DNA from 3 places in the Dyadobacter chenhuakuii genome. Region 1 is predicted to be linked to each of the others. Evidence: riboswitches for the same ligand, from Rfam matches in the RefSeq annotation. Region 1 holds a riboswitch; each other region holds the start of a gene.
What was found. Region 1 has a riboswitch for S-adenosylmethionine ahead of NFI80_RS08915 (YceI family protein). Riboswitches for the same ligand answer to the same signal wherever they lie in the genome.
Positions count from the first base shown of each region.

Region 1 (3,282 bases):
CGTCTCCTCTTCGCCGGGTGCTGGCCGTTGAGCTAAGTGTCAGTTGTTCAGTTGTTTTGTTCAAAACAATATTGATAACGCCTGCAATTGCGTCCGAACCATATTGCGCAGCTGCCCCGTCACGGAGGATCTCAACGCGCTGGATGGCGGCGGTCGGAATCGAATTCAGATCATAACCTGTGGCCCCGTTTCCAAGCCCGCCCCAGTTGATGTTTGAACTTTTGTGCCGCCGTTTTCCATTCACCAAAACCAGCACCTGATCCACGCCCAAACCCCTTAGTTGTGAGAGGTTCAGCGCAGAACCGGCATCACCGGCATTGCTGCCATTTACCGAATGAAACGAAGGTGAAACATATTGTAAAAGCTGTGTAATGCTGACCTGCGGCGCTGATTCCAAAAGTGGTTTCAAATCGATCACATCGACCGGAACCGGAGAATCCAGCTTGGTGCGGTTCGCATTTCTGGAACCCACCACTTGCACTTCGCCTAACTGCTGCGAGCTAGGTTGCAGACTGATATCGTATTGATTTTCAGCTGATATTTTAGCTTCTTGCGCGGAAAAGCCGACGAATGAAAACACTAGTGTTTCCCCTTTGATCAGGTTCAATGCATATTTTCCGTCTGCATCAGTCAGCGTGCCTTGCCTGGTGCCTTTTACCGACACATTTACACCTGGCAACGCTTCGCCGCTCACGGCATCTGTTACTTTTCCGTTCAGTATGCGCTGCTGGGCGAAAGATTTAAAGGCGGCAAATACAAATAATAGTAGAATATATCTTTTCATTCAAAGAGGTGTTTATGGCTTCATCTGACGATAGCCCGCATGGAACCCTAATAACGCACAACTTTATACGTTAGTAATTGGTGTTCTGATTTGGTGACGACGGAATCGCAGCGATGTCCATTCTTCGGGCTGGGGAGCCTGCAGTTCCTGTCCGAATTCCTGCACATGCTGACTTGACAAGTAAACCCGTCATCCCTCCGTCGCCAAATCAGAAGCAATGTTATAGTACAACAAGAGGCAATATCACTTCACGCTAGCCTTGGTTGTAGAAGCAGATTCTGTTGCAATAAGCGAGACGTCCAGGTTGAAAGTATCGTCAATTGCTTTGTCGCCAATCGCGGAAAAGAAAGTTTTGGAATTATACTTGATGCCGTATTTGGTGCGGTCAATCGTGATCTTCGCATTAGCTGTCAGGTTTTTCCCTGTTGTAGTCACCTCTGCCGGAAATGCAACATCCTCGGTAATGCCTTTGATCGTCAGCTTACCTTTCACATTGTATTTATTTGCACCGGAGGGCGTTACTGAGGTGATATTTAACTTGCCGGTTGGATGTTTCTCGACAGCAAAAAAGTCCTCGCCTTTCAGGTGTGTGGTCAGTTTTTTGTTGTATTCAGGGTCTTTCAGGTCAGTTACTGTGAGATCTTTCAGATCGATTTCAAAGTTGCCGCCCTTTAATTTTCCAGCGTCTACCAGTAACGTGCCGCTCTTGATGGGAACCAGGCCCGAATGCTCGCCGGTTACTTTTTTAGCATTCCATACCAGCTTGCTTTTCTGTGTGTCTACTGTGTACGGATTTTCTTTTACAGTATTTGTGAAAGATGCCAAGCCAAGTGTAGCGAGCGACAATGCGGATAAAATGGTCTTTTTCATAATAAATTGAATGGTTAAAATATTAAGTCTATTGGTTTTGTAGACTAAATGTGATAAAATAATGCTATCGAACGCGAATAGGCGTTTTAATGTTCGGTAGACACGATTACTCAGTTTAAGCTGATTAGCTTCTCCATTTGTCCTCAGGACAACATTTGGTTGCGCAGGGGACCGGGCGGATTTGGATGCTTTTTCTGGACATGATTTGTAAATTTATAGTTCCTAAAAATGTTAGGCAGGTTAGCACTGATTCCACCCTGGAAAGTTGCTAAGAGTTCGCCGAGCCTGTCTCTCCCTCTTTCTTTATAAATCCACTTTTACTTTGCAGGTAGTAATCGTAAGACGATGCAAAGGTAAAGTCATCTTTTGCGGAATGTCAAAACTCAATAGTATTATTTCGAGATCATGCCACCAGGAAATGCGTCGCCTAATGCTATTTGCGCTTTTCTTCAAGGGGATATTTCTTGTTAATCTTATTCAAAACAACGTAAATCGAGTCTTTCGCTTCGTTTGTCCCTGACAAAAGAATTTTGTTTGGATCAACTCTTTCATACCTCAAAAGAAGCTTGCTCGACGTGTCAGCGCGGTTTCTTAATACCAACAACTTATGGATCGTATCGGCAGAATACCCATAATAATACCGGCCGATATTGCCGTAATACTCCGTGGTCCGGATTGAATTCTTCGTGTTGAGCTTGAAAGGCTTGTCAATTTTAATGCTGATGGAATTGAACTTCTCGAATACGACATTCTGCCAGCGCGTGGTGTCTCCAATCGCATCCGGGATTGTGTTGCTATTCAGCTTAAAATCAGCCACGTGATAGAACCCGCTAAATCCGGCAAGTCCATCATCCAAGGGAAGTTTGAAGGTCTTGCCACTCGCATACAAGGTCCCGTAACTGTAACCGCGATGAATGATGAACAGGAAAATGAATGCATATTTGAACGCAAGAAGGGCGCTATTCTTCCAATTTTGGGCAAAGGTGATCTTTGGCACATATGTCAGTGCAACAGCCTTGTGCTCAATTAAAATTTCATAAAACCGTTTGCCATCCCGCACCAAAAGCATCAGCGAAAGCGTGAGAATGTGCAAACTCGCAAGCTCCACACCCGCGTCGTAACCAATGTTAACAAACCAGATCGGCACCAAAATAGCCACCATCATCAGGGCCCCGAGTGTGGTAGTCCGCCGGAAAAGGATAAAAAGCGTTGCCGCCAGCTCGAAAAATCCCGCGAAAACTTCAAAAAACGGCGATACGCCGGTGGTCAGCCAATATAACTTACCCGGAGTGAAATCGCCCAGGTTGGTGTTCAGCTGACTGATTGTCGGAAACGGCATTTGCACCGGAAACACTTTCGCCCAAGCAAACCAGGACATTCTCAGCGCAATGCCATAGCGCGCCGCGGTGTAAAACCAGTAATACAGCTTCTCAAAATCAATGCGCTTTCTGTCGAGCCGGTCCCAAGCCCATCCTGCCAGCAGGCATATGACGACTGTGACGAACCATCCCGTGTAGTTCTTGCCTTCCTGACTCTCGAAAAACCAGGGCTTGTTTTGCGAGAGCGCATCCAGCCATCGGAATTTGTAGGAATTTACATTGAAACCTGCGTCGAAATCCTGTTGGTAG
Region 1 is NZ_CP098805.1:2,170,990-2,174,271, reverse strand. It holds gene NFI80_RS08920 (TonB-dependent receptor) at 1-784, opposite strand, end outside; gene NFI80_RS08915 (YceI family protein) at 1,028-1,654, opposite strand; SAM riboswitch class I at 1,865-1,966, opposite strand; gene NFI80_RS08910 (hypothetical protein) at 2,088-3,282, opposite strand, start outside.

Region 2 (3,282 bases), 140 kb from region 1:
CTCCATGGCCTGGGCTGGTGGTTCTTTGTTTTCTAAATACAAGTCAGGCACCGACTCCGCAAGTGTCAATTCAACCTGGCAAATGCTGGCAGCCGGATTTGCCTTCCTCCCAGGCAGCATTATTTCGGGCGAACTGGCGACCCTGAATCTTGCATCCATTCCGATGGAAGCCTGGCTATCAACGTTATATCTGATTGTTTTTGGGTCGATTGCCGGTTTTGGAGCATACGTCTGGCTGCTGAAAGTCCAGCCAGCAACCAAGGTTAGCACTTATGCCTATGTAAATCCCGTCGTAGCAGTCCTTTTGGGGATATTTTTTGCAAACGAATCTATTTCTGTCCTGCAAATAGTCGGGCTGGTCATCATTCTCGGCAGCGTGTTGCTGATCAATCTGCACAAATATCGCAAGCCAAAACAAGTCGTATCCGCTTATTGATCTCTTGGAGGAATATGAGCAGTTAACACAAGGAAGCTTCTGTGATCTGCTCCACCTCCGAAATGTCCCTGTTTCTTTTGATCAAATTAAAGATACGTTCAAAATCAATAAGTTGCGAAGCTTCGAAGGCAATGACGCCTACGAAAACCCTTCCCTTGCTGATAAAGTTAAGGTGTTTGATCCTCGCACCATTAAACGATTCAACGATGGATGTGATCTTATGGAGACTTACAGCACTTCTGTAAATGATTTTGAGAAAGAAAATTTTGCTCATTTTAGTATTTTTTATCGTGGCTAATAATTGAAGAACCTCCGGCTCAATGCGTTAATTCCAGACGGAAACGTGACTGGCCGCGTGATGCAGGATCGGCATTATAAATGTTCACAACGGCCTGCACAATGTGATCAATCTCATCGAATGTGTTGAATTTGCTAAACGAGAAACGGACATTTTCTTTATCCTTCTGACAAGGAAGCGCGCTGATCACGTGCGAGCTGCCCTGACTGGAACAAGCGCTGCCGCCGGAAACTGCAATGCCCAGATTATCAAGACTTTTAACCAAACTGCCCGCAGCCAAACATGGGAATGAAACGTTCAGGATGTTCACCATGCTGTTTTCAAGAGAGTGACTTTCGCCATTATAACAAATGCCGTACACACCACTGATCGCCAGTTTGGAGACCATATATTGCTTCAACTTGCTGACTACGGAATGGTTGCTGTCCAGGTCGCGGTATGCCACCTCGAGCGCTTTGGCAAGCCCTACAATGCCAGTCACATTTTCTGTCCCTCCACGCTGTCCTTTTTCCTGGCCTCCGCCAAAAATTTGCGCATGAATGCGGTGTTTTTTATTGATATAGATAAATCCGGCGCCTTTCGGTCCATGGAATTTGTGGGCGGAACCCACCAGAAAATCGATAGGCGTCTGGGTCAGATCGATCCATTGCTTCCCGATTGTCTGGGTGGTGTCCGTAAAAAAAATGGAATCATAACGTTGAGCAAGTTTACTTATCGCGTGGATATCTGTCAGGTTTCCAATTTCATTATTGCCGTGCATCAGGCAGATCAATGTCTGTGGATTGGCTCTTAAAAGGTTTTCAAGATGGTAAAGATCAACATTGCCGCGCTCATCCAACTGCACAAAACTCGTTTCGATATCACCCGATTTTTCATGTTGGAGAATGGTTTGCAAAACGGCCTTGTGTTCAATTTTACTTGTCACGACATGGCTAATGTCATATTTCGCAATCGCACCGGATATGGCGAGGTTGATGGCCTCGGTGGCTCCGGACGTAAAATATATTTCTTCCGCAGAAGCATTTAAAACCTTCGCAACCAGCTTCCGCGAATCTTCTATCGCATCTTTCACCTTCCGTCCTGCCCAGTGAGTGGACGACGGGTTGCCGAAGCTGGCGGCAAAAAATGGAAGGATCGCTTCAATCACTTCCGGATCCAGTGCAGTTGTGGCGGCGTTATCACAATAAATTTCCATGTTGATCTAAGTGTTAAATGTTATCAGTTTATTGATTCCAAATGCCGCACCTTGCCTGGATAATCGTAACAATTCCGCCAAAAACGAAACCGTAACGAACATACACGGACAAGCCTCTGGCTTTCCTTAACTCGATTGTACTCTGTTACTCCGGTGGTTGGATTCTCAGATTTATCATTAGAATTAGGTTGGGGCACCTTAAAAAGTCATAGGTTGCCAGAAGATCATAGAGCCTAACCTCTCCCTTCCTTCTTTATAAATCTACTAATTCGATAGACAAAGATGTAATAAAGATTTTAAAGATCCAAAAAGAGCGAAAAATTTCTTTGAGAAAATTCTTGATGCGCAGATTACCCGCCGTTTATTTGGTTTCCGGATAGCCTTTTTGGAGGAGCATGGCTAGTTCATTGACCGTGATAATGTAGGTGCTTTCTTTGGCGAGGTTTGTGAATTCGTTGGGGTCTTTTTGGTGGTCGTATAATTCCACGCCGGCTTTTCCTCCATCCCATTCCGTGTAACGGAAGCGCTCCGTTCTTACGCTGCGACCAGTAATTTTATTCCGCCGAACTTGGGTGTAAGCAGCTTTATCCCAAATGCCGTCCGGGTTTTTGAGTAATGATGTCAGACTTTTGCCGCCGAGTTTTTGGGTAGGCATCAGTCCGCAAAGCTCAGCCAATGTTGGGTAAATGTCCAGTAATTCCACCGTCCTGCCCGATGCCTTTCCTGCGGTTCCGCCAGGCACTGAGATGATTAATGGAACGTGCGCAGCATTTTCGAAAAGGCTTTGCTTCATCCACTGGCCGTGCTGGCCTACATTATAACCGTGATCGCTCCACAAAACGATGATCGTTTTATTGGTCAGTTTCAACCGGTCCAGTTCGTCCAGCACCCTTCCTACTTGCGCATCCATGAATGAAATTGACGCATAATAGGCCCGCAACGCCTCTTTTCTTTGCGCTACTGAAAGGCCTAAATGTGCCGGTTTGGTGGAAATTGCTGCTTCCGGAACGTCGTCAAGGTCATTTTGAATTTCTTTCGGAAGCGGGATTGATGCCAGTGGATATTGGTCAAAATATTTTTTTGGCGCTACGTAAGGGGAGTGCGGGCGATAAAAACCAACTGCCAGGAAAAATGGCCCGGCCTTCTTTTCCTTCAATAATTTGATAGCCTCGCTGGCGACCATTCCGTCTGTCTGCTCTTCATCCGCTCCCTCGCTTGCATGCCAGGCAAGTGCGCTGCCCAAGCCTTGGTCCGGCGTAAGATTTTTGACTAGTGATTCTTCGGTTTTGTCACGCCCTTTTGGATTGACTTTGCGATCCCAGGAAATAGGATCGTCCAGGCCGTCTGTCCCGA
Region 2 is NZ_CP098805.1:2,312,110-2,315,391, forward strand. It holds gene NFI80_RS09550 (EamA family transporter) at 1-436, shown strand, start outside; gene NFI80_RS09555 (hypothetical protein) at 459-710, opposite strand; gene NFI80_RS09560 (cysteine desulfurase family protein) at 754-1,929, opposite strand; SAM riboswitch class I at 2,098-2,191, opposite strand; gene NFI80_RS09565 (sulfatase) at 2,291-3,282, opposite strand, start outside.
Region 2: linked by a shared signal. The riboswitch ahead of NFI80_RS09560 (cysteine desulfurase family protein) and the one ahead of NFI80_RS08915 (YceI family protein) in region 1 are both predicted to bind S-adenosylmethionine.

Region 3 (3,282 bases), 2.4 Mb from region 1:
TTTGAAACTTAACATTGAGCTAACACCGCTGACCGAAACTAGCTTTAATTTTCGAATCTGCTTTGGACCATGGTTCAGGGTAAATTCAGGTTAATGTGTTCTTTTTATATAAGTCCAAATTTAAAAAAATGAAAAAATTCTTATCCATTGTTGCTGTTGGTTTGCTGAGTCTGACCGCTTTTGAAGGCATGTCTCAAAATAAAAACAAAGTTATAGCGCACCGTGGCGCGTGGAAAAATACCGGCGTAACCGAAAATTCTATTGGCGCATTGGAGCATGCCATCAAACTGGGCTGCTATGGTAGTGAATTTGATGTGCATATGTCGGCAGATTCGGTCATTTATGTGCTTCACGACCATTCGATCAAAGGAACGCATATTGAAAAAACCAATTCCCAGGAGCTTTCCCAGATCAAATTAGAAGATGGAACGGCATTACCAACATTGGAAGCTTACCTGAAAGCGGGCGCAAAACAGAAGAAAACACGCCTGATCCTGGAAATCAAAACTTCTTCGATGGGCAAAGAACGCTCGCTAGCACTGGCTACCAAATGTGTGGAAATGGTAAAAAAATTAAAAGTGGAAGGCATTACGGATTACATTGCCTTTGATTTTGATGTTTGTAAAAAAGTAAAAGAACTGGCTCCGAAAGCACACGTCGAATATCTGAACGGAGACAAAACGCCGGATGAAATTCAAGCCGCAGGACTGGATGGCATCGATTACAACCAGAATGTGTTGAAGAAAAAGCCAGAATACATTGCCGATATCAGAGATAAAAAACTGACAACCAATGTCTGGACGGTGAATGACGAAGAATCTATGAAATGGTTTCTTGAAAAAGGCGTCGATTACATTACCACAAACGAGCCGGAATTGCTTTTGAAAATAACAAAATAGCATTACTATAACGCAAAAAGCGCCGCCCGGAGAAACCTCTGAGCGGCGCTTTTTTATGTCTTAATGTTCCTTAAGTCTTAATGTTAGATACTAATGTTCAGATCTTTGCGGTTTGCAATTTGCCATTCGTTTCCTGCCACGCCCTGATCACTTGGGTAAGCTGCTTATATTCAATAAGAAAGCCATCGTGGCCATATAACGAATCGATTTCCTGGAAAACAGCGTCCGGAATGTGCCTGGCCAGAAATTGTTGCTCGGATAATGGGAACAGCAAATCGGATTTTATGCCTAATACTAATGTTTTGGCCTTAACCAAGCCTAATGCGTGCACAATTCCGCCGCGATTCCTGCCTACATTGTGCGAATCCATGATCTTGGAAAGCACCCAGTAAGAATAGGCATTAAACCGCTTCACAAACTTATCGCCTTGGTATTGCTGGTAGGACGATGCCCGGAAATCATCGATCTGATCCGGATTATCACGCGCCTGGGTAAAATTATAGGTGTCGTAATTTCTGTATGATAGCAATGCAATGGATCGCGCGGCCCGCATACCCATGCTTCCGGCCTCGTCCGTGCCATCATTAAAAGTCGGGTCCGCCTCAATCGCCATCCGCTGTGACTCGTTAAAAGCAATGCCCCACGGCGAATGCAGTGCATTGGAGGCGATCAGGATCAGTTCTTCAAAAAGATCGGGCACTTCCACCGCCCATTCGAGCGCTTGCTGGCCACCCAGGGAACCGCCAATACAAAGTTTTATCTTCTTAATTTCCAGCTCCTGCCGCAGCAGATCCATAGCACCAACCACATCACGAACTGTGATAGTCGGAAATGATCTGTAAAAAGGTTTATGCGTCCGGGGATTAATGCTCAGCGGACCCGTAGAGCCATAAGCCGAACCCAGGACATTCACGCAAACGATGAAATATTTGGCTGGGTCAAAAAACTTATCGTCCCCTACCAGGCCATCCCACCATTCGGCCGCGTTGGAGCTGCCCGTTAATGCATGACAGATCCAGACAATGTTGTTGTTTTCAGCATTCTGCGTTCCATAAGTGGTGTATGACAGTTCGAAGCCTGGCAATTCACCGCCCATTTCCAGCGCGTAGGCGTAAGGATATTTAAATGTTTTTTGTTCCGCTTGCATAAGTGCCAGAGCACAGGTTTTAATTCAAAAATTTAACAGACTGTCCCGTGGAATGCACAGGGCAGATGCGAGAATAAAGCCATCCGGCTTACGGAAATTTCTAACTGTAAGTTCACGCGAATTGAGTTTATATCTCCTAATAACTTAGGTGGGAATTAGCACCTTTCTCCATTGTGGTAGCAGGTTGCCAGAGGTTCATTGAGCCCATTCTCTCGCCTCTTCTTTATAAATCAATCGCACACAAGGTGAAGCAACTGACTTGATCCTGCAATATTAAGCGCAGATGCCTGAAAATGCAAACAAAAGCACAAATTCTATTTTGCAGGGCATCCAGGGAGGTTTATCTTTGCCCATTCATGATACTGCGTTCGATGAAAAATTACTTGTTCTTCTTTTGTTTTGTTTGCCAAAGTGCCTTTGCCCAACTGCCCGCTCCCGACCAACTTTCCAAACACGTTTACAAGCTTGCATCCGACAAAATGCAGGGCCGTGGAACCGGAAGCAAGGAGAACCAAAAAGCAGCCGGATATGTAGCCGCTCAATTCAAAAAATACAAGCTGCAACCGAAGGGGACCAACGGATTTTACCAACCATTTACGGCCAAAGTGCGGCGCGTGGTTGTTACCGACAGTCTGCGCGAGACAAATAATGTCATCGGCTTTCTGGATAACGGAGCTGCAAATACCATTGTCATTGGCGCTCACTTTGATCACCTGGGGCTGGGCAGACAAGGAAGCTCGAAAGCAGAAAAGCCGGAAGGGCAAATTCACAACGGGGCCGATGATAATGCTTCGGGCGTGGCAGGCTTGCTGGAACTTGCGCGCTATTTTTCCAAGAATGATGTCAAAGAACCCTATAACTTTCTCTTTATAGCATTTGGTGCCGAGGAGCTGGGGCTGCTGGGATCGCGTCATTTTGTTAACAATCCTACATTACCATTGGAAAAAATCAATTTCATGACTAATATGGACATGATTGGCCGTTATGATGCCAGCCGTGGCGTTGGGATCGGCGGTTACGGGACCAGTGATGCATGGCCGGATATATTTAAAGATGTGAAAAGCGATACCAAGTTTTTTACGGACAAGGCCGGAAGCGGCGGCTCGGATCATGGGTCTTTTTATGCCAAAAAAATTCCGGTGCTTTTCTTTCACACAGGCGGCCACGACGACTATCACAAGCCTACGGACGATCCGGAAAAAATCGATTATAATGCAGCTGCCGGCATTCTGGGCA
Region 3 is NZ_CP098805.1:5,749,847-5,753,128, reverse strand. It holds gene NFI80_RS24140 (glycerophosphodiester phosphodiesterase) at 129-899, shown strand; gene metX (homoserine O-acetyltransferase MetX) at 997-2,046, opposite strand; SAM riboswitch class I at 2,171-2,278, opposite strand; gene NFI80_RS24130 (M20/M25/M40 family metallo-hydrolase) at 2,418-3,282, shown strand, end outside.
Region 3: linked by a shared signal. The riboswitch ahead of metX (homoserine O-acetyltransferase MetX) and the one ahead of NFI80_RS08915 (YceI family protein) in region 1 are both predicted to bind S-adenosylmethionine.